3 regions of the Ancylobacter sp. genome follow, and region 2 is predicted to be linked to each of the others. Evidence: predicted binding sites of a transcription regulator. Region 2 holds the regulator's gene; each other region holds the start of a gene.

Region 1 (9,507 bases), 2.2 Mb from region 2:
TAGCGCACTTCGCGCAGGCCGACCGCGCCGGCCATGTCCTGCAGCTCGCAATCGCCATTGGCGGCGCAGGTCAGGCAATCGAGCGGGTGATCGGAGATATAGAGCTCCATCACGCCCTTGCGCAGCTGCGCCAGGCGCGGCGTCTGGGTGTGAACCTTCAGGCCCGGCGCCACCGGGGTGGTGCAGGAGGCCGGGGTGCCGTTGCGGCCCTCGATCTCGATCAGGCAGAGCCTGCAGGAGCCGAAGGCTTCCAGCGAGTCGGTGGCGCAGAGCTTGGGGATCTGCGTTCCCATCTCCATCGCGGCGCGCATGATGGAGGTGCCTTCCGGCACGGTGACTTCCATCCCGTCGATGGTGAGCGTCACCATCTTGTCGGTCTTGGGAGCGGGCGTACCGTAGTCGATCTCATGGACGAGTGACATGATGCGTCCTCCTCATTCGGCGGCTTCGAGGACGACGCGCGGGGGCGCGCCGAAATCCTCGGGGAAATGGTTCAGCGCACTCAGCACCGGATAGGGGGTAAACCCGCCAAGGGCGCAAAGGGATCCGAGCTTCATCGTCTGGCAGAGATCGGTGAGCGTCACGAGGTTGGCCTCGACACGATCGCCGGCAATGATCTTGTCCATCAGTTCGACGCCGCGCGTCGAGCCGATGCGGCAGGGCGTGCACTTGCCGCAACTTTCCACGGAGCAGAACTCCATGGCGAAACGCGCCATCTTGGCGAGGTCGGAATCCTCGTCGAACACCACGATTCCACCATGGCCGATCAGCGCGTCCTTCGCGGCGAAGGCCTCGTAGTCGAAGGGCAGGTCGAACTGCCAGGTCGGCACATAGGCGCCGAGCGGGCCGCCGACCTGCGCGGCCTTCACCGGCTTGCCGGTGGCGGTGCCGCCGCCGATATCGTTGATCAGTTCGCCCAGCGTGATGCCGAAGGCGGTCTCGAACAGGCCGCCGAACTTCACATTGCCGGCGATCTGGATCGGCATCGTGCCGCGCGAGCGGCCCATGCCGAAATTGGCGTAGAACTCGCCGCCATCGGCCAGGATATGCGGCACGGCGGTGAGCGAGAGCACGTTGTTGATGACGGTCGGCTTCTGGAACAGGCCCTTATGCGCCGGCAGCGGCGGCTTGGCGCGCACCGTGCCGCGCTTGCCTTCCAGGCTGTCGAGCAGGGCGGTTTCCTCGCCGCACACATAGGCGCCGGCGCCCATGCGCACTTCCATGTCGAAGCTGTAGGGCGAGCCGGCGATATGGGTGCCCAGCATGCCATTGGCCCGCGCCACCTCGATCGCCTTCTCCATCGCCCAGATGGCGTGCGGATATTCCGAGCGGGTGTAGACATAGCCCTTGGTGGCGCCCACCGCGATGCCGGCGATGGTCATGCCCTCGATCAGCTCGAAGGGGTCGCCTTCCATGATCATGCGGTCGGCGAAGGTGCCGCTGTCGCCTTCGTCGGCGTTGCAGACGATGTATTTGCGGTCGCCCTTGGCATCCGCCACCGTCTTCCACTTGATGGCGGTCGGGAAGCCGGCGCCGCCACGGCCGCGCAGGCCGGACTTCTTCACTTCCTCGATGATATCCGCCGGGCCGAGCGTCAGCGCGCGCTCCAGCCCGCGATAGCCGCCATGGGCGCGGTAATCGGTATAGGAAGCGGGATCGATGATGCCGCAGCGCGCGAAGGTGAGGCGCGTCTGCTTGGCGAGGAAGGGGTGTTCCTCCGGCTTGCCGATGCGCAGCGCATGGGCGCCGCCGGTGAGGAAACCGGCCGCGAACAGCCCGTCGACGTCGCCGGCCTCGACCGGACCATAGGCGATACGGCCTTCGTCGGTGACGACCTCGACCAGCGGCTCGAGCCACAGCATGCCCCGCGAGCCGTTGCGCACGATCTCGACCGGCTGCCGGGCGGCCAGCGCGGCGGCGGCGATCGCCTCGGCGACCTCGTCGGCGCCGCAGGCGATAGCGCAGGCGTCCTTGGGAACGTAGATGCGAATGGTCACGACTGCGCCTCCGCGATCAGAGCGTCGAGCCGACGCTCATTGAGCCGCGCGACGATCCGGCCATCCAGCATCGCCGCCGGCGCCGTGGCGCACAGGCCTAGGCAATAGATGGGCTCGACCGTGACCCGGCCGTCCGCCGTGGTCTCGCCGAGCTTGCAGCCAAGCTTGTGCTCGGCATGGTCGGTCAGCGCGTCGCCGCCCGCGGCCTGGCAGGCCTCGGCCCGGCACAGCTTCAGCACGTGGCGGCCCGCCGGCTCGTGGCGGAAATCATGATAGAAGGTCACGACGCCATGGACTTCGGCGCGCGAGACGTTGAGCTTCTCGGCCAGCATCGGCACGACGGCGTCGGGCACGTGCCCGAACGTCTCCTGCACCGCATGGAGCATCGGCATCAGCGGGCCTTCGAGATGAGCGAACTCATCCACCACCGCGCGAGCGCGCTCTTCGCTCCAGGGTTCGTAATGCGGCATTTCTCCCGTAGCCTTCTTTTAGAATTTTCCAAAGGTAAGGATGGTACGCGGCGAAACCGAAATCAATTCAGGTGTTCCGTGCCTTGATAGAATTTTTCTATCAACAGTGTAGCTGGGGTGGCGTTTACCTTTGGTCAACCTCTCTGGCGTTTTGTTCATGTAATGTTCTTGACCGGGACGCGTGATGCCTTATCCTGCCACCGATGCCTCGGGCTGGGCGCAGCCTGAGAGACATCGGCGGAGGGGCGGGGATGGTCCAGCGCGTGGCGACAGTGGCGTTCGAAGGCGTCGAAACGCGCCCGGTCGACGTTCAAGTCCAGGTGAGCCCGGGGCTGCCGGCATTCAATCTGGTGGGTCTTGCCGACAAGGCGGTCACCGAGGCGAAGGAGCGGGTGCGCGCCGCGCTCACCGCCTCGGGCCTCGCGCTGCCGGCCCGGCGCATCACGGTCAACCTCGCCCCGGCCGATCTGCCGAAGGAAGGCAGCCATTATGACCTGCCCATCGCACTGGGACTGATGGCGGCGATCGGCGCCATCGCCCCCGAAGCGCTGGACGGCTTTACCGTGGTCGGCGAACTGGCACTCGATGGACGTATCGCCGCCGTCGCCGGGGTGCTGCCGGCCGCCATCGGTGCCAATGCGCGCGGCCATGGCCTTATCTGCCCGGAGGCCTGCGGGCCGGAGGCCGCCTGGGCCAGCCCGGACATGCCGGTGCTGGCGCCGCTCTCGCTGGTCCAACTCGTCAATCATTTCGCCGGCCGCCAACTCCTCCCCCGTCCCGAGCCCCGACTGGAAGGCGGCGCGGCGAATCTGCCGGACCTGTCCGAGGTGAAGGGCCAGGAGACGGCCCGCCGGGCGCTGGAGATCGCCGCCGCCGGACGCCACAACCTGCTGCTCAGCGGCCCGCCGGGCGCCGGCAAGTCCATGCTGGCGCAGCGCCTGCCCTCGATCCTGCCGCCGCTCGTCCCGTCCGAGCTGCTCGAAGTCTCGATGATCGCCTCGGTCGCCGGCAATCTGCAGGGCGGCGCGCTCACCAGCCGGCGGCCCTTCCGCGCCCCGCACCACTCCGCCAGCATGGCGGCCATGGTCGGCGGCGGCATGCGGGCGCGGCCGGGCGAGGTGTCGCTGGCGCATAATGGCGTGCTGTTCCTCGACGAACTGCCGGAATTCGCCCCGGCCGTGCTGGATTCACTGCGCCAGCCGCTGGAGACCGGCGAAGCGGTGATCGCCCGTGCCAATCACCGCATCTCCTATCCCGCGCGCTTCCAGCTCATCGCCGCGATGAACCCCTGCCGTTGCGGCCGGGCCGGTGAACCCGGCCAGACCTGCCGGCGCGGCCCGCGCTGCGCCGGCGAATATCAGGCACGGCTGTCCGGACCCTTTCTCGACCGGGTGGATTTGCATCTGGACGTGCCGGCGGTGGCGGCGATCGACCTTGTCCGCACCGGCCCGTCCGAGCCCAGCGCCGCGGTCGCCGCCCGCGTTGCGCAGGCGCGTCGGGCGCAGCGCGAGCGGTTCCTGGCCCTTGGCCGGCCCGATCTGTTCACCAATGCGGAAGCGAGCGGCCCCGTATTGGAGGACATCGCCACGCCCGATGCCGCCGGCACGGCGCTGCTCACGGACGCGGCGCGGCTCATGCGGCTCTCCGCCCGAGGCTATCACCGGGTGCTGCGCGTGGCACGGACGCTGGCCGATCTGGCGGGCGCCGAATCGGTCGGCCGTCCGCACCTCGCCGAAGCCCTCGCCTATCGCGCCGCCGCCGACCGCAATGCCGCCGCGGCCTGAGAAGGCGGAGCGAACGGCGGAGCGCGGCGCCGGGCGGGCCCGCGCGCTACGCTGCCACCAGCAACGGCGGCATCTCACCCCGGCACCGGCGAACCCGCCGCCTGGCACGCGGGACATGACGCGGAAGCCGGACCTTCCCTTGCAGCGAACGCGCGGGCGATCCCGCTCGCAGACGGCCGGCGGCGTGTTTGCCCCACTGCTTCTCCCGCTTGGCGGGCGCGTGCGATCCCGCTCGCTCGCACATCGCCTCAAACCGGCCTTCGTTGCGGGCCTTCCCTTGCAGCGAGCGCGCGTGCGATCCCGCTCGGGCAAGGCCCGGCCTATCTACGTGCTGCGTGAGCTCCCGCAAACGCGTAAGCGTGCTATCCTGGTCGCGACGGGTGATACCGGACGGGACGGCGCCGCCGGCTCCCCTCAAGCGCGCGCTTGCCATCCCGCTCGCTCGCACATTTCCTCAAACCGGCCTTCGATGCGGACCTTCCCTTGCAGCGAACGCGCGTGCGATCCCGCTCTCAGCCGGGTTCGGTCCCGCCTGGGCAGAATGCTTGCGCCAACCGCGTAACCGCGCCATTCCGCGCTGGGAAATCAAGCACCTCGCATGGGTGACGGATGCCCGCTTAGCGCGCGATCCGGCTCTCGGAATCATTGTGATGCCAGTTCGCGCTCCGCCCGCCGGCGTGGCCATCGCCCGTGCAATCCCGCCCGGCCATGCCGCGCGGTGTGCGCTGTCACATGGGCGTCCGAGAAATGTGATTCCTGTCACAAAGCGCTATAGTGAACGCAGCGTGGGGGGTCGGTCATGACGCAGATGCTCGTCGATAGGACGGTCGAGACGCCGCCGGCCTCGCGGGTCGCCACCCTGACCGCCTCGCTCGCCGCGCCCAGCCTGATGGCGTTGCGCAGTTTTTTCACCCCCAAGGGCTCTCTCTCCCCTGCCGCGACCGGCAAGCGCCCGGAGAAGGCCCCCGGCGCCGCACCGCTGCGGCTGGTTCCCGCCGCCTTCGCCCCGTCGCGCCTGCTTCCGGCGCTGCGCTCCTATTCAGGCGTGCGCCACCGCGGCAGCCGAAGCGAGCCGGGGCCCGCGGCGCTGGGACGGATCGGCGCGCTGGAAGTACGGCTGGCGGTGACGGCGGCGGATGTGCGCCGCGCCCAGCGCCTGCGCTACGAAGTGTTCTACGAGGAAATGTCGGCCACGCCCGCCGCCGCCATGCGGCTGGCGCGGCGCGATGTCGATGCCTTTGACGGCATTTGCGACCATCTGCTGGTTCTTGACCACGAGTCCTGCCGCACCGTGCGCGGCCGCCGGGTGCCCCGCGTCGTCGGCACCTACCGACTGCTGCGGCAGGACATCGCCAACCGCCACGGCGGCTTCTACACCGCCGGCGAGTTCGACATCGCCCCGCTGCTCGCACGCCATCCCCACCGGCGCTTCCTGGAGCTCGGACGGTCCTGCGTGCTCGCCTCCTACCGCAACAAGCGCACGGTGGAGCTGCTCTGGCACGGCATCTGGGCCTATGTGCGCCGGCACGGCATCGACGTGATGTTCGGCTGCGCCAGCCTGGAGGGCGTCGATCCGCAGGCCCTTGCCCGCCCGCTGGCCTTTCTCCACCATTTCGCCCCGACGGATCCGGAATGGGCGGCGGAGGCGCTGCCGCACAGCGCCGCCTCGATGGACCTCGTGTCGGTGGAGGCGCTGGACGCGAAGGCCGCGCTCGCGGCACTGCCCCCGCTTATCAAGGGCTATCTGCGCCTCGGCGCGCAGATCGGCCGCGGCGCCGTGGTCGATCGCCAGTTCGGCACCACCGATGTGCTGATCGTGCTGCCGGTCGAGAAGATCAGCCCGCGTTATCTCGACCATTTCGGCGTGAACGGCGAACGCCACGCCGCCTGATCGCAGGCCCCTCTCGCAATCCGGCTATCGGCAACGGTGCGGCGTCGACCGCCCGCGCCGCGTTGCGCCTCCCGGCAACCGCGTCTTGCGCGGAGCGAACCGGTCTCCCATATCGTCCGCAACGGGATGCCTTGACGGGGTCCCATCACACAAAGTCGCTTCAAGAGGACTTTGGGAGCATGTCGCGTATTCCCTCGCTGTCGAGCCCCTTCCTGCTCGGCTTTGACGAGGTCGAGCGGGCGCTCGACCGCGTCATGAAAGGTTCGGACGGCTATCCGCCCTATAATGTGGAGCGGGTGGCAGCGCCGGACCAGCCGGAAAGGCTCCGCATCACCCTGGCCGTCGCGGGCTTTACCCGCGAGCAGCTGGAGGTGACCGTGGAAGAGAAGGAGTTGGTCATCCGCGGCCGCCAGGCCGAGGATCCGGAGCGGGTCTTCCTTCACCGTGGCATCGCCGCGCGCCAGTTCCAGCGCATCTTCGTGCTGGCCGAGGGCATGCGCGTCACCGGCGCCGAGCTGAAGAACGGACTCCTCTGGGTTGACCTGGTTCGGCCGGAACCGGAACGCATCGTCCGGCGTATCACCATAGCGACGGACGAGTGACGGAGCCCGAAGCCGTTCTCGACAGCACGTTGAGGAGTTGCGGACCATGACCAACGAATTTCACATCGACGCCGCCTCGGCCGGTTCGGCACTGGCCGGCGCCCTGACGGCGGAGGACTTCGCCAATCTGGGTGGCGGGCATATTGCGTATCTGCGCACCATCCGCTCCGAAGACGCGGCCGAGATGTTCCCGCAGGCCCATCTCTCTCCTGGCTTGACGCTGTTCACTCTTCACGCCGCCGACGGCACGCCGATCATGCTGACCGACAGCCGCGAGGCGGCGATCGCCAATGCCATGCAGAACGAGCTGGTGACGCTCAGCGTCCACTAAGCCATTTCCCCGGAACGACGAACGGCACCGCGAGAAAGAAGCGGTGCCGTTTTTCGTTTTGGAGCCGAAACAAACCCGCTAGCGCAGGCTGCGCGGCGGTTCAGGCTCGCTTCGCCTCGATCATGTCCCACACCGTCACCGCGATATCGGGCCCGCCGATCCGCTTGATGGCGCGGATGCCCGTTGGCGCGGTGACGTTGATCTCGGTGAGGTTGCCGTCAATCACGTCAATGCCGGTGAGCAGAAGCCCCCGCGCACGCAGCGCCGGCCCCAACCGCTCGCAGATTTCGCGCTCGCGCTGCGTCAGGTCGGTTTCCGCCGCCGCGCCGCCACGCACCATGTTGGAACGCAGATCACCTTCGCTCGGCACGCGGTTCACCGCACCGGCGAAGACGCCATCCACCAGAATGATGCGCTTGTCGCCATGTCTCACCTCGGGAATGAAGCGCTGAATGACCCAGGGCTCGCGGAAGGTGGCGGCGAACAAATCGTAGAGCGAGCCGAAATTCAGATCGTCGCGGGTGAGGCGAAACACCGAGGCGCCGCCATGGCCGTAGAGCGGCTTCATGACGATGTCGCCGAACTCCTCGCGGAACGCCTTGATCTCCTCGAGATCGCGGGTGATCAGCGTCGGCGGCATCAGATCGGGAAATTCGGTGACGAAGATTTTCTCCGGCGCGTTGCGCACATGGGCGGGGTCGTTCACCACCAATGTCCGGGGATGGATGCGCTCCAGAAGATGCGTCGCCGTGATGTAGTTCAGGTCGAAGGGCGGATCCTGCCGCATCAGGATCACGTCGAACGTGTCGAGCCGCACCCGGTGCGCGTCGCCGAGCGCGAAGTGGTCGCCCTTCACGTCGCGCACCTCCAGCGGCTGCACGGTGGCGAACACCTCGCCGTCGCGCATCGCGAGGCGGTCGGTGGTGTAGTAGGAAAGCGCGTGGCCGCGCGCCTGCGCTTCCAGCATGAGGGCGAAGGCGGAATCGCCCGCAATATTGATGCGGTCGATCGGGTCCATCTGGACGGCGACGTTAAGGCTCATGGGGATTCCGTCTGCGACAGGTGGGAGCCAGCCAGACACGAGGTCGCTTGGCGTTCACCCCTTTTAATCGCTTGCGCCGTGCCGCGCCACGGGCGCCGCGTCATTCAGCTTCGAAGGCGCCGGGCAGGTGCAGCGGTCGCGCGCCGGGAGCGACCAGCACGACATCAAGCCGCATGTCGAGCCCGGCAAGCTCGGGGTGGCGCGACAGGAAGATTTCCGCCGCGCCGACAATGCGCCGGCGCTGCCGCGCCAGGATGGATTCGGCTGCGGAACGCAGCGAGGCGCGCGCCTTCACCTCAATGAACACCAGCAGGTCGGCGCGCCTTGCCACCAGGTCGATTTCGCCGCGCGGCGTGCGCACCCGCCGGTGCAGGATGGCAAAACCCTCGGCCTCGAACAGCGCCGCAGCGGCGGCTTCCGCCGCCATCCCACGGGTGAAGGCGGCTTGGCGGCGCGCCCGGGCGCGCTCCTTCAGTGCACCCGGCGACGCCTCGTCAGCCATCGCCGCCCTGCAGGGCGAGCGCGCGGGCATAGACGGCGCGGCGGGGAAGCCCGGTCGCGGTGGCCACCGCCGCCGCCGCATCCTTGACCGAGAGGCTGGCCAGCGCGGTCTTCAGCGCGGCGTCGAGATCGGCCTCGCTGGATTCCTGCGCGCCCGGCGGGCCGATCACCAGCACGATTTCACCCCGGGGCGGACCGGCCTGCGCATAGAAGGCGGCGAGTTCGTCCAGCGTGTCGCGCCGCGCCTCCTCGAAGGTCTTGGTGAGTTCCCGGCACACCGCCGCCGGACGCGGCCCAAGGCCCTCGGCGAGATCGGCGAGGCTCTCCGGCAGGCGCGGGCCGCTCTCATAGAGGATGAGCGTCGCCGGCAGGGTCTTCAGCTCGCTGATGCGGGTGCGGCGGGCGCCGCTCTTGGCCGGCAGGAAGCCCTCGAAGAAGAAGCGGTCGGTCGGCAGCCCGGCCGCCACCAGCGCCGCCAGGCTGGCCGAGGCGCCCGGCAGCGGAATCACCCGGTGCCCCGCCTCGATCGCCGCCGCCACCAGCTTGTAGCCGGGATCGGAAACCAGCGGCGTGCCGGCATCGGAGACTTGCGCCACCACGCCGCCTTCCGCCAGACGCGCCAGCAGACGAGGCCGCGCCTGTTCGGCATTGTGGTCATGATAGGCCACGAGCTTCGTTTCGATACCGTAACGCTCCAGCAGGCGCCGGGTGATGCGGGTGTCCTCGCAGGCGATCAGGTCGGCGCCGGCCAAGGTCTCCAGGGCGCGCAGCGTGACGTCGCCGAGATTGCCGATCGGCGTGGCGACGATGTACAGCCCCGGCTGCGGGCGCCCGGCGGGAAGGCTGTGCGCACCGATGCGGAAGCTGCGGGCAGGACTGGGCTCGGGAG
Region 2 (9,507 bases):
CGCCGCTTTCGCCCGGCTCGATGCGATCATGGGCGAGGGCGGCGATCCGCCGAGCCGGCGTGCGGCTCGCGCCGTGCTGGAGGCGCTGGCCGCGTCACGCCAGGCTCAAACGCCTATGTGTCCCTGAGGGCGCTCCCGGAATATGAAAACCCCGCCGTCCGGTTCCGGAGGGCGGGGTTCTCGATCAGGCGGTGTGCCGGTCGGCCACCTCGCGGCGGTCGCCGGGATACGTCACTTGCGGCGGGCGATCGGGATGTAATCGCGCTGCGTGGCGCCGGTGTAGAGCTGGCGCGGGCGGCCGATGCGCTGGCTGGGATCCTCGATCATCTCCTTCCACTGGCCGATCCAGCCCACGGTGCGGGCGAGTGCGAACAGCACGGTGAACATGGAGGTGGGGAAGCCGAGGGCTCGCAGCGTGATGCCGGAATAGAAGTCGATGTTCGGGTAGAGCTTGCGCTCGACGAAATACTCATCCTGCAGCGCGATGCGCTCCAGTTCGACGGCGATGTCGAGCAGCGGGTCGTCCTTGATGCCGAGCTCGCCAAGCACCTCATGGCAGGTGCGCTGCATGATCTTGGCGCGCGGATCGTAGTTCTTGTAGACGCGGTGCCCGAAGCCCATCAGGCGGAACGGATCGTTCTTGTCCTTGGCGCGGTTGATGAATTCCGGGATGCGGTCCACCGAGCCGATTTCGCCGAGCATCTTCAGCGCCGCCTCGTTGGCGCCGCCATGTGCCGGGCCCCACAGGCAGGCGATGCCGGCCGCGATGCAGGCGAAGGGGTTGGCGCCCGACGAACCGGCAAGGCGCACGGTAGAGGTCGAGGCATTCTGCTCATGGTCGGCGTGGAGAATGAAGATGCGGTCGATGGCGCGCGAAAGGATCGGGTTGACCTTGTACTCCTCGCAGGGCACCGAGAAGCACATGCGCAGGAAGTTCGACGCGTAATCCAGGTCGTTCTTCGGATAGACGAAGGGCTGGCCGATGGAATATTTGTAGGCCATGGCCGCCAGCGTCGGGATCTTCGCGATCATCCGGATCGAGGCGATCATGCGCTGCTGCGGATCTGAGATGTCGGTGGAGTCGTGGTAGAAGGCCGACAGCGCGCCGACCGAGGCGACGAGAACCGACATCGGATGTGCGTCGCGACGGAAGCCGTGGAAGAACCGGCTCATTTGCTCGTGCACCATGGTGTGGCGCGTGACGCGGTAGTCGAAATCCGCCTTCTGGGCGGCGGTCGGCAACTCGCCGTAAAGCAGGAGGTAGCAGGTTTCTAGAAAGTCGCCGGGCTCGGCCAACTGTTCGATCGGGTAGCCGCGATAGAGGAGGACGCCCTCGTCGCCGTCAATATAGGTGATCTGGCTTTCGCAGGAGGCCGTGGAGGTGAAGCCGGGGTCGTAGGTGAACTTGCCTGTCTGGCCGTAGAGCTTGGCAATGTCGATGACGTCCGGCCCGATGGTGCCGTTCAGTATCGGAAGCTCCCAGCTTTCATCGCCAATGGTGAGCGTCGCGGATTTTGGCGCATTGCTTTGGCTGGCGTCCATGCAGGGTCTCCCTCAACCTAGGAACCGGATCTGAAGCGGATCACGTCTGTGCGGGGGCCGCGCGTGCCTTTCGGCACTGTGCATCGGAGACGGGGGGGTGTCTCGCGGCGACCCATGTCCAAAGTCGTAGCGGTTTCAATCAGCCCTCGCAAGCGCAGCGAAACCGCTGCCGCAATGCGGCCGAAGGCCGGGCGCGAAATCGTTTCATGCGCGCCCGGGGACCATGTTAGAATCGTGCTTCACGCCTGCGCGGCAGCGCCCGTCTGATCGGCTATCCGGGCCAGCGATTCCTCTTTGCCGAGTACGGCAAGAACGTCAAAAATGCCGGGCGAGGTGGTCTTGCCGGTCACCGCTGCGCGCAGCGGTTGCGCGAGCATGCCGAGCTTCACGCCCTGCTGCTCGGCCACGGCACGGACGGCCGCCTCCGTCTCCGCAGCGTTCCACTCCGTCACTGCCGCAAGAGCATCCGCCGCCGCCGCGAGCAGCCGGCGCGACTCGTCGGTCAGCAGCGCCTGCGCCTTTTCCTCGAAGGGCAGCGGCCGCGACCGCCAGATATAGGCGGAGCTTTCAATGAGTTCGATCAACGTCTTGGCGCGTTCTTTCAGGCCCGGCATCGCCAGCAGCAACTGGCTGCGGCGCTCGGGCGTGAGCGCGGCGGCAATGGCGGCGCCGTCGGGAATATAGGGAAGCACCGCGTCGATCGCGTCGAGCAACTCGCTGTCGGGCGTCGAGCGGATATAGACGCCGTTGATGCTTTCCAGCTTGGCGAAATCGAACCGCGCGGCCGAGCGGCCAACCCTGTCGAGATCGAACAGCCGGCTCATCTCCTCGGCGGAGAAGATTTCCTGGTCGCCGTGGCTCCAGCCGAGGCGCACCAGATAGTTGCGCAGCGCGGCCGGCAGATAGCCCATGGCACGGTAGGCGTCGACACCGAGCGCGCCATGGCGCTTGGAGAGCTTGGCGCCGTCGGGCCCGTGAATCAGCGGGATATGTGCCATCTTTGGCACCTCCCAGCCCAGCGCATGGTAGATCTGCGTCTGGCGCGCAGCATTGGTGAGATGGTCGTCGCCACGGATGATGTGGGTGACGTTCATGTCGTGGTCGTCGACCACCACCGACAGCATATAGGTCGGCGTGCCGTCGGAGCGCAGCAGCACGAGGTCATCGAGATCCTTGTTGGGGATCACCACACGGCCCTGCACGAGGTCGTCGATCACCGTTTCGCCTTCGGTCGGCGCCTTCAGGCGGAAGACCGGCTTGCGGTCGGCGGGCGCATCCGCCGGGTCGCGGTCGCGCCAGCGCCCGTCATAGCGGGGAGGGCGGCCCTCCTTGCGGGCCGTCTCGCGCATTTCCTCGAGCTCGGCCGCCGAGGCATAGCAGGGATAGGCGCGGCCGGCGGCGATCATGTGCTCGACCGCCTCTCGGTGCCGCTCGGCCCGGGCGAACTGGTAGATGACGTCGCCCGACCAATCGATGCCGAGCCATTTGAGCCCGTCGATGATGGCATCGATCGCCTCCGGCGTGGAGCGCTGGCGGTCGGTGTCCTCGATGCGCAGCAGCATCGTGCCGCCCTTGGCGCGGGCATAAAGCCAGTTGAACAGCGCGGTGCGCGCCCCGCCAATGTGCAGGAAGCCGGTGGGCGAGGGGGCAAAGCGGGTAATGACGGTCTCGGACATATCTCTTCCGTCTGCGCCGCAGGGGCGGCATCGAAGCGTGGCGGGCGCGGACGGTGCGTGTACCATAGGTGTGCGACACGGGAAAAGCGTAGCATTGAGCATGGCCCGGTAAGAGGACGAGCGAGCCGGGGCGTTCAGGGGGCGCAGCGGGGGCATGCAGGTTCCGCCGCAGCAGGAACCGGGGGGCGGCGCGACGCGTGGGCGCGCGCGGGCGCTCGCGCTTGCCGCCGGTCGGTCGGGCCGTCCATTGGCGCCGGGCGGGGTTCCGTGGGTCTCGCTGGGCGGGGTGTGGCCGGCGTTGACGGCCGCTCTGGCGCGGGAGGTCGACGACCGCCGCGGCTTCCTTTTCTTGCCCATTGGCTTCGCCGGCGGCGCGGCGCTCTACTTCGGCGCCCCGCATGAGCCATTGCCCTATGTCGGGCTCGTCCCCGCCGTCGGCTTTGCCGGGCTGGCACTTCTGGCGCGCGCGCGGCCGTTCGCCTTCCACCTGATGGCTCTGCTCGCCGTGATTGCGACCGGATTTGCCGTTGCCGCTTTGCAGGTGCAACTCATGGCCCATCCCGTGCTCGGCACCACGCTCAATGCGGTCGAGCTCAGCGGCTTTGTTGAAGCAGCGGAGCAGCGCCCGCGCGGCAGTCGCATCACGGTCGAGATCACCGCGATCGAGCGCCCGGCCGAGGGGAAGCCGAGGCGGGCCCGCATCACCCTCGCCGGGCGAGACCCGCCGCCGGTCGGCAGCCATGTGACGCTGCGCGCGACGCTCGGGCCGCCCCCGGGGCCAGCCTATCCCGGCGGATTCGACTTCGGCCGCGCGATCTGGTTGGACGGCATCGGTGCCACCGGATATGCGCTCGGCAAGCCCCGGCTCAGCCCGGTGGACGTCGCGCCGCCTTTCGGCCTGCGGATCACGACGTGGCTCGACGGCACGCGGCACGCGATTGCTAGCCGCATCCGCGCAGCGCTGCCGGGGGAGGATGGCGGCGTGGCGGTGGCGCTGGTCACCGGGCTGCGGGACGCCGTGCCGGAATCGATCGAGGAGAGCATGCGGATCTCCGGCCTCTCGCATGTCCTTTCCATTTCCGGCCTGCATATGGCTCTGGTGGCCAGCACGGTGTTCTTCCTAGCGCGGGCGTTGCTGGCGCTGCTGCCGGAATTTGCCCTCTACCGGCCGATCAAGGCGTGGGCGGCGCTGCCGGCCATGCTCTCGGCGACCTTCTATCTCCTGCTGTCCGGGTCCGAAGTGCCGACGCAGCGCTCTTATGTGATGACGCTGCTGGTGCTCGCGGGAATCGTGCTCGGCCGCCCGGCGCTCACCCTGCGCACCCTGGCGGTTGCGGCGCTGGCGCTGCTGGCGATGTCGCCCTCCGCCGTGCTCGACCCCGGGGCACAGATGTCGTTCGCCGCCACGCTCGGCCTGGTCGCCGCCTATGAGCGCTTCGGTGGCCTTATTGCACGGCCATCGGGCAAGGTGGGGCGATGGCTCGGGCTGCCGGGTCGTTATGTCGGGGCGCTGGTGCTGGCCTCGCTGTCGGCGGGCCTGGCGACCGCGCCCTATGCGGCGTTCCATTTCCAACGCCTGGCGCCGCTCAGCCTGGCGGCCAACCTCGCGGCCATGCCGGTGGTGTCGTTCATCGTCATGCCGGCGGGGCTTGCCGGAGCGATCCTGATGCCGTTCGGATGGGACGATCCGGCCTGGCGGCTGATGGGCTGGGGCATTGGGCGGATGCGGGACATCTCCGAGGCTGTCGCCGCGCTGCCCGGCGCGGATCGCGGCGTGCCGGCCATGCCGATGGCGAGCCTGGTGCTGATCAGCCTCGGTCTCATGGTGGTCTGCCTTGCCCGCACCCGGCTGATTCTCGTCGCACCGGTGCTCGCCTTTGCGGGAGTTGCCGTCGCCGCACACGCGCCGCGGCCGGACATCTGGGTCGATGCGGAGGCGCGGACAGTGGCGGTGCGCGGCAAAGACGGGGCGCTCGCGGTGATGGGCGATCGCGACACCGGCATTGCCGGGCGCTTTGCCGTCGAACAATGGCTGAGCGCCGACGGCGAACGCGGCCGTTTTGGCGATGAAGAGCTTGCAAAACATGCGGCCTGCGATGCGCTCGGCTGTACCCTGCCGCTTCGTGATGGCCGGCTCGTGGCTTTGTCGCGCGACCGCGATTCGCTCGAAGACGATTGCCGCCTCGCGGCCGTTCTGGTGACGCCGTTTGCGCCGCCTCACGACTGCGCCGCCACGGTAATCTACCAGGATGAACGCACAGCGATCGGGGGGCTAGCCGCCTCGCTCCCGCCCGATGGCCGTGTCGCCCTCGTCGCAGCCCGCCCCGAGCAGGGGACACGACCCTGGGAGCCCACGGCGTCTGTGCCGACGAACAAGCCAGTGGAACCGACCACGTACATTCAGACGAAGGCGCCTCCACCAACCAAGCCGACCTCACCAACTACCGCTGCCGCGAGCCGAACCCGAAGAACGGCGCCGCTCAATGCAACGTCTCGCGCTGAGACTTTGCAAAGGCCGGAGGTAGCGCCGGACGACGCTCAATAACGCCGGAAAAGGCCCACCAGCTTGCCCTGGATGCGCACCCGGTCCGGTCCGAAGATGCGCGTCTCATAGGCAGGGTTGGCCGCTTCCAGCGCCACCGACGCGCCCTTGCGGCGCAGGCGCTTGAGCGTGGCTTCCTCGTCATCGATCAAGGCGACCACGATCTCCCCCGTGCTGGCGGCATCGCATTTGCGGATGAGAGCCAGATCGCCATCGAGAATGCCGGCCTCGATCATTGAGTCGCCCCGCACCTCCAGCGCGTAATGCTCACCGCCGGACAGCATTTCCGGCGGCATGCCAATGGTATGGTCGCGGGACTGGATGGCGGAAATCGGCGTGCCGGCCGCGATGCGGCCCATGACCGGGATCGAGACCACGCGGCGGTCGGCATCGTCGTCGGAAGAGGGGCGCACCTTGCCGAGATTGCCCTCAATGACATTTGGAGCGAAGGCCCGGACAGGCCGCTGCGGCTGCGCGTCCTCCGGGAGGCGGACGACTTCCAGCGCGCGCGCCCGGTTGGGCAGCCGCCGGATGAAGCCGCGTTCCTCCAGCGCCGTGATCAACCGGTGGATGCCGGACTTCGAGCGCAGGTCCAGCGCTTCCTTCATTTCCTCGAACGAAGGTGGCACGCCATCCTGCTGGAGGCGTTCATTGATGAACAGCAGCAGCTCATGCTGTTTGCGGGTGAGCATCCGGAGACCCCCGTCTGTCGGCCGATGCCGGAACGAAACAAATCACGAACAAAGACTAGCCGTTCTTATTGTGTTCCACAATGGGTAAAGGGACGCTAAACGATGGCCTGCGCACCGTAATCGCCATTTCGGCAGTGTGAATGCCGCTCGGCGGGGGTATCGGAGCGCCGTGTCGACGCGGTGAATCAGGCTGCGCCGTTCACACCGTCTGGGCGTATTGCTCATAGGCATCGTGGACAATGGCGATGTGACTGCGCATCGCTCCGGCGGCGCCGTCGCGGTCGCCGCGCAGTATGGCGGTCGTCACCCGCTCATGTTCGGTGTGCGAGAGGGCCAGCCGGCCGAGCGCGCGGAACTGGGCGCGGCGGAAGGGCGACAGGCGCCGGCGCGTGCCGAGTGTGAGCTCGATCAGATAGTCGTTATGGCTGCCGGCATAGATCGAGGTGTGGAACTGCTCGTTTAGTTCGCGATAGGCGGCGAAGTCGCCGAGGCGCATCAACTCGCCCATGTCCGCGTGCAGGCTTTGCAGCTTCTGGCGCTCCTGCGGCGTCATGTTGAGGGCGCTGAGCCCGGCGCAGAGCGCCTCCAGCTCGGCCATCACCTCGAACATCGCCTGCAGACGTTGGACGCTGGGCCGGGCCACGACAGCGCCGCGATGGGGGCGGGCGTCGACCAGGCCGGAGGCGACGAGTTCGCGCAACGCCTCGCGGACCGGCGTGCGCGACACGCCGAATCGCACAGCCAGCGCCGTTTCGTCCAGGGCCGTGCCGGGCGGCAGCGTGCCCCGCGTGATCTCATCGGCGAGATGCATGCGCAGTTCTTCGGCGCGCGTTACGCGCGCACGCCGGGCGCCGGGGGCGGACGGATCGAGCGGGAAGCGTAGTGGCAGCACCGACATCAGCGAACACGCGACCAACGGGGCCATCCGTGATCCGGACGGCATGGCGCATCTTTAGCTGGCGCGCCCGGCTTCACCAAGGGGTCACTTGGGTTCGTCGATCAGGCTGACATGGGCGGCGACGACCTTCCAACCTTCCGGCGTGCGCATCCAGGTCTGCATTTGCCGTCCCACGCGTCCCGGCACCGTTGTTCGGCGGAACAAGGTGGAAGCCACCGCCATGTCGGTGCCATAAGTGGTAATGGCGGTGTTTGCGAGGGCGCGTTCCAGCCCGACCGGCGAGCGGGCGGTGCGGAAGGCGCGGATCTCCGCAATGCCGTAGAGGTTCTCACCGCCGCCATAGCGGATGGTGCGCGCATCGTCCCAGAACAGCGCATCGAGTTCAGCCACGTCATTGCCGACAAGCGCGCGCTCATAGCGCTCGAAGGCGGCGCGAACCTCGGCCAGCACCTCGGGAAGATCGATTTCCATCCGCAGCCCCTTTTTCCCGCCTGCAAAGCCTTGAGAACACAGGCGGACGCGGCTTCCGTCAATCCTCGAAACGCAAAATCTCGCACATCTCGCCGGCCGCCGCCGCCGGCGCGTGCGGGCGGCGGACAAGCAGGACATCGGCGCGGGCCAAGTTGCGCAGCATGGAGCTATCCTGAACCGGCAGCGGCCGAACCAAGGGCAGGCCCTCGGCGTGGCCGACGATTTCCGCCCGCTGGAAGTCCATCCGGTGCTCGTTGGCCCTGATGTCGCTACCGAGGCGTGCGGGCTCCAGCTCGGGATGCGCGGGCACCTCCAGCCCCTGCAGCGCCTTGATCAGCGGCACGAGGAACAGCAGGGCGCAGACATGGGCCGAGACCGGATTACCGGGCAGGCCGAGCACCTGCGTGCGTGCATCGGCGGAAAGCCCAAACATCAGCGGCTTGCCGGGGCGCAGCGCGATCTTGTGGACGGCGAGATCGACGCCCTGGGCGGTGAGCGCCGGCGCGATCAGGTCATGGTCGCCGACCGAGGCGCCGCCGGTGGTCACCAGCGCGTCGAAGCCGGCGTCGAGCGCGGCGCGCACGCCCGCCTGCGTGGCGTCCATGCGGTCGGGCAGTATGCCGAGGTCGGCCACCTCCGCGCCGGCGGCGCGGGCCAGCGCGGCGACCGAATAGATATTGGAGACGATCACCTGATGGGCGGCCGCGCCGGCGCCTGGCCGCACCAACTCGTCGCCGGTGGACAGCAGCGCCACGCGCGGGCGGCGGGCGACGCTGATGCTGTCGACATCGGCGGCGGCAATGAGGGCGAGGTCGCGGGCGCGCAGGCGATGGCCGGCTGCAAGCAACGTCTCGCCGGCAGCGAAGTCGCCTCCGGCGCGGCGGATGTGGCGGCCGGGCGTTGCCGCTTCCGTGAGGGTGATGGCGCTTCCATCGCGGGTCGTGTCTTCCTGGATGACGATCGCGTCCGAGCCCTCGGGAAGCACGGCGCCGGTGAAGACGCGGACCGTCGTGCCCGGCTCGACGCGACCGGAAAAAGGGCGGCCGGCGGCGGATTCGCCAATGAGTTCAAGGGTGACGGGCACGCTGGGCGCGTCCTGCGCCCGCAGGGCGTAGCCGTCCATGGCGGAGACGTCGGCGCCGGGCGTGGTGCGGCGGGCGATGACCGGAGCGGCCAGCACGCGGCCGGCGGCGTCTTCCAGCGAAACGCGTTCTGCCTCAACGGGTTGAACGGCGGAGAGCAGGAGGGCGAGGGCGTCCTCGACCGGCATCAGGGCCATGGGGGTCTCCGTCAGTCGGCCTGCCAAGTACCTGAGCGGCCACCGGATTTTTCCAGCAGTCGGACATTCTCGATCCGCATGCCGCGATCGACCGCCTTGGCCATGTCGTAGACGGTGAGGCATGCCACGGTAACCGCGGTCAGTGCCTCCATTTCCACGCCGGTCTGGCCGCTAGTGCGGACGGTGGCGCGGACGATGAGGCCGGGCAGCGCGGCATCGGGCTGAACCTCCACCGCGACTTTGGAAAGCAGCAGCGCGTGGCAGAGCGGGATCAGCTCATGCGTGCGCTTGGCCGCCATGATGCCGGAAAGCCGAGCCGTGCCAATGACATCGCCCTTCTTGGCGTTGCCCGAGAGGATGAGGTCCAGCGTCGCCGCCTGCATGACAACCTGGCCTTCGGCGATCGC
Region 3 (9,507 bases), 1.9 Mb from region 2:
GGCGATGCCGCCGAACCCGAGAACGGCCGCGATCAGAGCGACCACGAGAAAGGTAAGTGCCCAACCCAGCATGTAAGCCTCCACATCGCGTTGCGGCGTGCGCCGCGTCGCCATGTAAACCCTCGAAACCGATCGGGTTCCCCACAGCCGCGCAGGCGGTGGCACGCCGTGATGCGCCTTGTTCGCCAACCCAAGGCGCCTATGCTGCCGCATCGTTCAAGTATCCGACAGGGAATGACATGAGCATCAAAGAGCGGGTGAAATCGATACTTCCTCTTGGACTCATGCAGACGGCAAAAAGCGTGCGAAACAGACTTCTGGAGCGCGCCACCGTCGGCGATTTCCTCTTCGATGATAAAACGAAGGTGGGGGCCGATATAGCTTCAAAGTACAATTATGAAGGTAATATTATCGGGTTCTTTGCCGACAACGCCATAGGCGTTGTTCATAAATGGCATCATTATATACCGATATATGATCGGTATTTTTCCAACTTTCGCGGAAAGAATGTACGATTTCTAGAGATAGGCGTCAGCAAGGGCGGGAGCCTGCAGATGTGGCGCAAGTATTTCGGACCTGCCGCCGTCATCTATGGAATCGACATCGATCCTGCCTGCCGGATCTATGACGGCGTCGCCGGCAACGTCCGGATCGGGTCTCAGGATGATGCGGCGTTTCTGAAATCGGTCATCGATGAGATGGGCGGCATCGACATCGTCCTGGACGATGGCAGCCATCACATGAAGCACATACCGGTTTCGCTGGAAGTGCTGTTTGGCAGGTTGAGCGACGGTGGTCTCTATATGATCGAAGATCTGCATTCCGCCTATTGGCGCTCCTATGGCGGCGGATACCGGAGCCGGCGGAACTTTTTCAACTATCTGAGAGATCTGATGGACGACATGCATCATTGGTATCACGGGCGGGCCGCGGTGCATCCGCTGGTTTCGACGACATGCACCGGAATGCACATCCACGATTCGATCGTCATTCTGGAAAAGGGCCGTGTCTACCGGCCCACCCATTCGGTCATCGGCGGCTAGATCCGCTCGGTCAGGCCGGGGGCAACCGCCCGCGCCTCGGTGAGCAGCGCCGTGACGATCGGCGTCATCGGCTCGCGATCGAGCACGACGAGGCCCATCTGGTGCAGCACTTCCGGTCCCTCGATGGGGATGGAGCGGATGCTGGCGGGAAAGGCGAAGACATCGGCCAGCGTGTTCGCAACGACGCTCGCCCATTTGCCGGTGCGCACATGCGAGAGCAGCGCGATGGTCGAATTGGCTTCCAGCATCGGCGTCACCGTGTGGCCGGCCTCGGCGAGCTGCTTGTCGACGATGCGGCGGTTCTGCATGTCGGGGGTCAGCAGGCACAGCGGCACGCGGCCGATTTCCTCCCACGTCACCTTGGCGCGGTCCCCGAGCGGGGAATCGACCGAAGTAAGGAAGCGATACCCTTCCTTGTAGAGCGGCACGGACTTCAACCGGCCCAACGGGTCGTTGTCGAGATAGGTGATGCCGGCGTCGGCCTCCAGATTCTCGATCAGCCGCAGTACCTCGTTGGAGGAAGCGGAAATGAGCGTGAAGCGCACATCGGCATGCTTCTCGCGGAACGGGGTGGTGAGTTCCGACAGCATCGGCATGGCGGTGGGGATGGCGGCGATGCGCAGATGGCCGGAAAGGCCCTTGCGCATGCCGGCGATCTCCTGACGCATGGCGCGCACATCGCCGATCACCCGTCGGGCCCATTGCAGTGCGCGCTCGCCCTCGGGCGTGAAGCCGATGAAGCGCGAGCCGCGCTCGACGAGCCGCACGCCGAGCTGTTCCTCAAGCTGCTTGAGGCCGGCCGACAGGGTGGGCTGGGTGACGCCGCAGGATTCGGCGGCGCGGCCGAAATGGCGCTCCTTGGCAAGGGCGAGCAGGAGTTCGAAACGGTCGATCACGCGGGACGCTTCCTGAATCGGAACGATAGAAACATTCTATCAAACTATCAGCAAAGCCTGTCCTTGCGAATTGGACGGATTAAAGACCAGCGCGTTATTCCGCCGCGCCACGCAGCGGCGGCGTCGAGAGGGGCGGCGTCGGCAGTAGCTCCGGCAGCGCCATATCGCGCGCCGGGCCGTCCGCCTCGAATTCGAGCTGCTCGATGCGCTCGCCGCGCCGGGCGATCTTGTCGGCGGAGGTCAGCGCCTGCGCGACATCCTCGTTCACCTGCCCGAAATGCTTCTGCAAGGCGCCGACCCGGTCGCGCAGGCGGATGACGTCGGCAACCAGCTTGCCGCATTCGGCGCGGATGAGGTCGGCCTGCTCGCGCATGCGCGCATCCTTGCAGATGGCCTGCACCACCTGCACGGCGAGCATCAGCAGCGAGGGCGAGACGAGGATGACCCGGGCGCGGAAGGCCTGCTGGATGATGTCGTCGAAATGCTCGTGCAGCTCGCCATAGACGGATTCGGATGGCACGAACATCAGCGCCACATCCTGCGTCTCGCCGCTGACGAGATAGCGCTCGGCGATGTCCTTGACGTGCCTGCCGACATCCGCCTTCAGCCGCGCCTCGGCGGGCTTGCGGGCCTCCGGCGTCTGCGCCTCGCGGAAGGCGGTGATCGCCTCCAGGGGAAACTTGGAATCGACCAGCAGCGGGCGCTTGTCGCCGGGCAGGTAGATCGCGCAGTCGGCGCGCCGGCCATTGGACAGCGTGTACTGGAAGGCGAAGCTGTCGCGCGGCAGGCCGTCGGCGACGATGGCCTGCAGCCGCCCTTCGCCGAAGGCGCCGCGCGCCTGCTTGTTCGACAGCGTCTCGCGCAGGCTCATCACCTGGCCTGAGAGCTCGCCGAGGCTCGCCCGCGCCTGGTCGACAAGGGCGAGGCGCTCATTGAGCTTGGTGAGGTTCTCGTGCGTCGCCTCGGCGGAGCGGGCGAGGCTCTCGCCCATGCGGTGCGAGGAGGCGTCGAGCCGCTCGGCCACCGCGCGGGCGAGATCGCCCTGCCGCTGTGCCAGAACCTCCGCCATGGACTGCACCCGGCCGATGGTTTCCGCCTGGGTGCGGGCGAGGTCGGCGAGGCGCTCCTCCAGTTCGTCGGCGCGGCGCGCCTGCTCGTCCGCCTCGACGGCGTTCTGCCGGGCCGAGCGGGAGACCGCGCGCAGCACCGCGACCAGCAGGAGGAAGGCGAGCACGCCCGCGCCGGCGAGCGCTTGCGCCAGCGTCACGGGCTGCGAGCCGACCGCGAACAGAACCTGATCCATCGGGCCGTTCTAGCAGATTCGACGGCGGGTGCGAACGTAGAGTGAACATCGCTTGGAAAGCGGGGAATCGCGGCGTTGACGGAAACCGGCGCGGCGCTTATCTGGACGCCCATGTCGATACGCCCGCTCGTAATTCTCCCCGATACCCGCCTGCGCCAGCTCTCCGATCCCGTCGTGCGCGTGGATGCGCGCGTGCGCGCGATCGTCGAGGACATGTTCGAGACCATGTATGACGCCCCCGGCATCGGGCTGGCGGCGATCCAGGTCGGCGTGCCCGAGCGCATCGTCACCGTCGATGTCGGCCCGCGCGAGGCGCAGGCCGAGGGCCGGGACGAGGAAGAGGCGGCCCGCGAGAAGCACCCGATCGCGCTGATCAACCCGGAGATCATCGCGTCTTCCGAGGAGATGTCGGTCTATTCCGAGGGCTGCCTGTCGATCCCGGAATATTACGCCGATGTCGAGCGCCCGGCGAGCGTGCGGGTCCGCTACATGGACCTCAACGGCGAGACGCAGGAGATCGACGCCGACGGCCTGCTGGCCACCTGCGTGCAGCACGAGATCGACCATCTCAACGGCGTGCTGTTCATCGACCACATCTCCAAGCTCAAGCGCGACCGGGTGATCACCAAGTTCACCAAGCTGGCAAGGAAGGAGCGCGACGGCGTCTGACGCCTGCCGCGCGGCCGCCTGCTGCGTTTTCTGCCGTTCTCCAGACCCTGCGGGAGTGCCGATGCGCATCGTCTTCATGGGTACGCCCGATTTCGCCGTGCCGACGCTGGTCGAGATTGTCGGCGCCGGCCACGAGGTCGTCGCGGCCTACTCGCGGGCCCCGGCCCCGGCGGGACGGCGCGGGCTCGACCTCGTGCCCTCGCCCGTGCACCGGGCCGCCGAGCGGCTCGGCATTCCGGTACTCACCCCCGCAACGCTGCGCGATGCCGAGGCCGCCGACACCTTCGCCGGCCATGCGGCGGATGCCGCCGTGGTGGTCGCCTATGGCCGCATCCTGCCGCAGAATATTCTCGATCTGCCGGCGCTGGGCTGCCTCAACCTGCACGCCTCGCTGCTGCCACGCTGGCGCGGCGCGGCGCCGATCCAGCGTGCCATCATGGCCGGCGATGCCGAGACCGGCGTCGCGGTGATGAAGATGGAGGCCGGGCTCGATACCGGGCCGGTGGGGCTGGTGGAGCGCGTCGCCATCGCGCCTGACATGACGGCGGGCGAACTGCACGACCGGCTGATGATCGTCGGCGGCGACCTCATGGGCCGGGCGCTGGCCGCGCTGGAGCGCGGCGGGCTGACCTTCACGCCGCAGCCCGAGATCGGCGTCACCTACGCCGCCAAGATCGACAAGAGCGAGACCCGCATCGACTGGTCGGCGCCCGCCAAGGCGGTGCACGACCATATTCGCGGCCTGTCGCCCTTTCCCGGCGCGTGGTTCGATCTTGCCGGCACGCGGGTGAAGGTGCTGCGCTCGACGCTTGTCTCGGGTGTCGGCGCGCCCGGCGCGGTGCTGGATGGCGCGCTCACCATCGCCTGTGGCGACGGGGCCGTGAGGCTTGTCGAAGTGCAGAAGGCCGGCAGCCGGGCCATGGCGGCGGACGAATTCTTGCGCGGCAGCGAGCTTGCCGCAGGTATGGTGCTGACATGACGGATATTCGCGCGCTCACCCCCGACGATCAGGAGCGCTGGCTGCCGCTCTGGCAGGGCTATCTCACCTTCTATGAGGCCACGCTTCCCGCCGCGGTGACGGCGATGACATGGCAGCGCCTGATCGACCCGGCCGAACCGGTGCACGGCGCGCTGGCCTTCGACGAGAGCGGGCGCGCCGTGGGCCTTGTGCAGTGGATCTTCCACCGCTCGACCTGGAGCGAGGGCAGCGTGTGCTACCTCAACGACCTGTTCGTCGACCCCACCCTGCGCGGCAAGGGCACCGGCCGGGCGCTGATCGCCCATGTCCACGCGGACGCGTTGGCGAATGGCGCGTCCAAGGTCTACTGGCTGACCCACGAGACCAACCAGACCGCGCAGAAGCTCTATAACGCGGTGGCCGAGCGCACCGGTTTCATCCAGTACCGCCAGCTGCTGGCGCCCTGAGGCCTCCCAGCGCGCGGCGGTTCGGGATCGCCGCCGCGCTCCCGTAGAGGCCGGGTTTGGCCCGGTCCTCCGCATCTTTGCGTCGACGGAAGTCGTGGATCCCCGGGTCAGGCCCGGGGATGACGATGGGCCGGAGGCGGCCGCCTGCTCACTTGCCCGGCTGGGCGACGACCCGCAGATACGGCTTCAGCGTCTTCCAGCCTTGCGGAAACTTCTCCTTCGCCGCCTCGTCGCTGACCGAGGGAACGATGATGACGTCGTCGCCGTCCTTCCAGTTGGCGGGCGTGGCCACCGAATGCCGGGCGGTGAGCTGCAGCGAGTCGATCACCCGCAATATCTCGTCGAAATTGCGCCCGGCGCTGGCGGGATAGGTGAGCGAGAGCTTCAGCTTCTTGTCCGGCCCGACGACGAAGACCGAGCGCACCGTCATGGTGTCGGAGGCGTTGGGGTGGATCATGTCGTAGAGGCCGGAAACCGTGCGGTCCGGGTCGGCGATCAGCGGGAAGTTGGGGGCGTAGCCCTGCGTCTCCGCAATGTCGTCGGCCCATTTCGCGTGGGCGTCGAGCGGGTCCACCGACAGGCCGATCACCTTGACGTTGCGGCGGTCGAATTCCGGCTTCAGCCGCGCGACCTGTCCGAGCTCGGTGGTGCAGACCGGGGTGAAATTCTTCGGGTGCGAAAACAGCACGCCCCAGGAATCGCCCAGCCACTCATGGAAGCGGATCGGGCCTTCGGTGGTCTCGGCGGTAAAATCGGGAACGATGTCCCCCAGGCGAATGGTCATGGCGGGCTCCACACGGGCAAAAAACCTACTAGTTTTATAGCATAATGCCCCGCGTCGCGCTTAGGAAGCGCCATCCCGACAAATTCCGTGGAACCGACTCGACACGCATACGTTACCTCACGGGCACCTGCTCGCTGCGGCAAACGCCGCCGCGCGGAATGCCTGTGAATTCGGGAAATGCCGTCGCGATCTGGGGGTCAGGTCCGGCAAGGTCAAATCTGGAGAGGGATCATGCTCAAGATCGTTGTGCTTTCGCTCGCTACGCTCAGCATCGCGGCCTGCACCACCACGGAACGCCGGGCGACCGGCGGCGCGCTCATCGGCGGCGGCGCCGGCGCGGTTATTGGCGGCATCGCCGGTGGTGGCACGGGCGCGGCGATCGGTGCCGGTGTCGGTGCGGGCACGGGTGCGCTCATCGGCGCGGCTACCTCGCCGGGCGACTGCTACGCCTATGACCGCTATGGCCGCCGCGTGGCGGTGCGCTGCTGACAACGCCGGTTTCCCACGACCAGACACGTTCGGAGCGGCCCCTTGCGGGGCCGTTTCCATGTGTGGGCCACCCTATTGGCTGGCCCACAGCACGCGGGCGATCCAGGCGATCTCGCCATCCTGCAGCAGCCGGTCGGGATGATCAGGGTTGAGCGAGCGCAGTTCCACCGTGCGGTTGGTCTGCCGCTTCAGTTCCTTGGCCAGCACTTCCCCCTCGCGCGTTTTCACCACCACCCGGTCGCCCCGCCTTATGGGCGCGCCCGGCGAGACCACGACGACATCGCCGTCGCGGTACAGGGGCAGCATGGAATCCCCGGAAATCTCCAGCGCATAGGCGTGCTCGTCGCCGACATTGGGGAAGGCGATCTCGTCCCACGCGCCGCCGACGGGAAAGCCCGCATCGTCGAAATAGCCGCCCCCGCCCGCCTGCGCGAAGCCGATGAGCGGGATGGCGCGCCGCTTGCCCGAGCCGTCGATCAGCGCCATGAAGTCGTCGAGGCTGGTATCGGTGGCGGCGAGTATCTTGGCGATGCTCTCGGTGGAGGGCCAGCGCGGCCGCCCGTCCGAGGCCTCGCGCTTGGAGCGGTTGAAGCTCGTGGCGTCTAGCCCCGCACGCCGCGCCAGCCCCGACACGCTGAGGCCAAGGCGTTCGGCAAGGCCATCCACGGCACGCCAGATCTGCGCATGGGTCAGCATGATTCGGGTCCGGAATTTTATCTGCAGCGTAGGAATTATACCCTATTTTCGCCTGCGTCCACGGGCTTTTCAACCTCGCGCCGCCGCATTCGGCCCGGCGCTGGACAGGGCAGGCGCGCTGCCTAGGATGGCCGCCCTTCGGAGGAGCGGGCCATGGCGCAAAGCGATGTGGGGAATGCGGATGCCAGCGACGCGGCCGGCGACGCCGGGGCGGTGCTGAGCAGCGCCGCGCGTCACGCCATCGCCTACCGCACCGCGCCGCAGGAGAGCCAGTGCGCCCAGGCGAGCTACGCGCAATCCGTCGCCTCCTTCGACGACCCGCTGCCGGAGCAGGGCGAACCGGCGGAGCAGGTGCTGGACGAGCTGGTGCGCCGCGCCGTGCCGGGCCTGCATGCCAGCACCGGGCCGCGCTTCTTCGGCTGGGTCATCGGCAATTCCCACCCCGTCGGCGTCGCCGCCGACTGGCTGACCTCCGCCTGGGGCCAGAACACCGCCAACCATGTCGCGGCCCCGGCCGCTGCCGCCGCCGAGACCGTGGCCGCGCGCTGGCTGCTGGAGGTGCTGCGCCTGCCCGCCGCGTGCTCGCTCGGCTTCGTCACCGGCGCCACCATGGCGAGCTTTGTCGGCCTTGCCGCCGCGCGCGGCGAGGTGCTGCGCCGGGCGGGCTGGGATGTGGAAGCGCAGGGCCTGTTCGGTGCCCCGCCGGTGCGGGTGCTGATCGGCGCGGAGGCGCATGCCAGTGTGTTCTCCGCGCTGCATTATCTCGGCTTCGGCAAGGCCAGCCTGCTGCGCGTGCCCGCCGACCCGCAGGGCGTCATGGATGTCGACGCCTTCGAGACGATTCTGGCGCGCGACGTGCCCGAGGGCGCGCCGCTGATCGTGGTGACGCAGGCCGGGCATATCCACACCGGCGCTGTCGATGCGCATGAGCGGATCGTGCCGTTGGCCCAGGCGCGCGGCGGCTGGGTGCATGTGGACGGCGCCTTCGGCCTGTGGGCACGCGCCTGCCCCGCCCGCGCGCACCTCGCGCAGGGGCTGGAGGCCGCCGATTCCTGGGCGACGGACGGGCACAAATGGCTGCAGACGCCGTTCGATTGCGGCTACGTGATCGTGCGCGATGCCGAGGCGCATCGCCGGGCGATGACCATCGCCGCCAGCTACCTGCCGGCGGTGAGCGAGCATGAGCGCGACCCCTCGCATTACGTGCCGGAGCTTTCGCGGCGCGCCCGGGGCTTCGCCACCTGGGCGCTGCTGCGTCATTTCGGCCGCAACGGCATCGCCGCCATGGTGGAGCGCCACTGCGCGCAGGCGCGGCTGCTGGCGGCGCTGCTCGCGGCCGAGCCGGGTATCGCCGTGCTGAACGAGGTGGTGCTGAACCAGGTGGCGGTGCGCTTCGGCACCGATGCGGACGAGGCGGTGGGCGATGCCCTCACCCTTGCCGCCATCGCCGCCCTGCAGCAGGAAGGCACCTGCTTCGCCGGCAGTGCGAAATGGCGGGGGCGGTGGATCCTGCGGCTCTCGATCATCGGTGCGTCGACCACGGAGGACGACATCCGCCTGTCCGCGCAGGCGATCGTGCGGGCCTGGCGACGCGTTGCCAGCGGCAGCGCCACCGGATAGGACGGGCTTTCATCGGAACCAGGGGGCGAGACATGCCGCACGCGCAGACCACCCTCATCTACAAGATCGCGCCGCGCGCACTGTGGCAGGCGGCGGAGGCCGCCGGGCAATTCGACGGCGCGCCGGTCGATGTGGCGGACGGGTTCATCCATTTCTCCACCGCCGGGCAGGTCGCCGAGACGGCCGCCAAGCATTTTGCCGGGCAGGACGACCTCTTGCTGGTGGCGGTGAAGACCGATCTTCTCGATCCGGCGGCGCTGCGCTGGGAGCCCTCGCGCGGTGGCGACCTGTTCCCCCATCTCTACGGCGCGCTGGTCCTGGATGCGGTGGCGAGCGTGCGCGAACTGCCGCTGGGCCCGCAGGGCCGCCATGTGTTCCCGGCGCTGGAAGGATGACGCGCGTGAGTTCTCTGCTCGACCTTGCCTTGCCCTTCGCCCGGCTGCTGGACCCGGAGACCGCGCACAGTCTGTCCATCCGCGGGCTGTCCTGCCTGCCGCCCCGGCCCGCCCCGGTGGACGATCCGCGTCTTGCGGTGACGGCTTTCGGCCTCGCCTTTCCCAACCCGGTGGGGCTGGCGGCCGG

What was found. The regulator LexA, encoded in region 2, represses DNA repair genes until DNA is damaged. The targets are predictions, from matches to a motif close to TGTTCNNNNTGTGTTCNG.
Region 1: a site for LexA is predicted at 2,620-2,637, ahead of ACQY76_RS07195 (YifB family Mg chelatase-like AAA ATPase). Genes of this name have one in related genera too.
Region 3: a site for LexA is predicted at 3,273-3,290, ahead of ACQY76_RS10090 (DNA recombination protein RmuC). Genes of this name have one in related genera too.

Annotation. Positions count from the first base shown of each region.
Region 1 covers NZ_OZ257132.1:1,544,359-1,553,865, reverse strand. The annotation lists gene fdhF (formate dehydrogenase subunit alpha) at 1-422, opposite strand, end outside; gene ACQY76_RS07205 (formate dehydrogenase beta subunit) at 435-1,997, opposite strand; gene ACQY76_RS07200 (formate dehydrogenase subunit gamma) at 1,994-2,467, opposite strand; gene ACQY76_RS07195 (YifB family Mg chelatase-like AAA ATPase) at 2,719-4,251, shown strand; gene ACQY76_RS07190 (GNAT family N-acetyltransferase) at 5,051-6,142, shown strand; gene ACQY76_RS07185 (Hsp20 family protein) at 6,322-6,744, shown strand; gene ACQY76_RS07180 (DUF1150 family protein) at 6,791-7,075, shown strand; gene gshB (glutathione synthase) at 7,176-8,117, opposite strand; gene ACQY76_RS07170 (YraN family protein) at 8,218-8,619, opposite strand; gene rsmI (16S rRNA (cytidine(1402)-2'-O)-methyltransferase) at 8,612-9,507, opposite strand, start outside.
Region 2 covers NZ_OZ257132.1:4,127,619-4,137,125, reverse strand. The annotation lists gene lpxB (lipid-A-disaccharide synthase) at 1-127, shown strand, start outside; gene gltA (citrate synthase) at 232-1,542, opposite strand; gene gltX (glutamate--tRNA ligase) at 1,782-3,218, opposite strand; gene ACQY76_RS19275 (ComEC/Rec2 family competence protein) at 3,373-5,763, shown strand; gene lexA (transcriptional repressor LexA) at 5,757-6,452, opposite strand; gene ACQY76_RS19265 (GntR family transcriptional regulator) at 6,652-7,350, opposite strand; gene hpxZ (oxalurate catabolism protein HpxZ) at 7,435-7,821, opposite strand; gene ACQY76_RS19255 (molybdopterin molybdotransferase MoeA) at 7,880-9,100, opposite strand; gene moaC (cyclic pyranopterin monophosphate synthase MoaC) at 9,112-9,507, opposite strand, start outside.
Region 3 covers NZ_OZ257132.1:2,194,094-2,203,600, forward strand. The annotation lists gene ACQY76_RS10075 (DUF1328 domain-containing protein) at 1-72, opposite strand, end outside; gene ACQY76_RS10080 (class I SAM-dependent methyltransferase) at 240-1,043, shown strand; gene ACQY76_RS10085 (LysR family transcriptional regulator) at 1,040-1,939, opposite strand; gene ACQY76_RS10090 (DNA recombination protein RmuC) at 2,034-3,242, opposite strand; gene def (peptide deformylase) at 3,354-3,911, shown strand; gene fmt (methionyl-tRNA formyltransferase) at 3,973-4,890, shown strand; gene ACQY76_RS10105 (N-acetyltransferase family protein) at 4,887-5,336, shown strand; gene ACQY76_RS10110 (peroxiredoxin) at 5,485-6,120, opposite strand; gene ACQY76_RS10115 (YMGG-like glycine zipper-containing protein) at 6,352-6,609, shown strand; gene ACQY76_RS10120 (S24 family peptidase) at 6,682-7,305, opposite strand; gene ACQY76_RS10125 (pyridoxal phosphate-dependent decarboxylase family protein) at 7,459-8,925, shown strand; gene ACQY76_RS10130 (DUF952 domain-containing protein) at 8,958-9,320, shown strand; gene ACQY76_RS10135 (quinone-dependent dihydroorotate dehydrogenase) at 9,326-9,507, shown strand, end outside.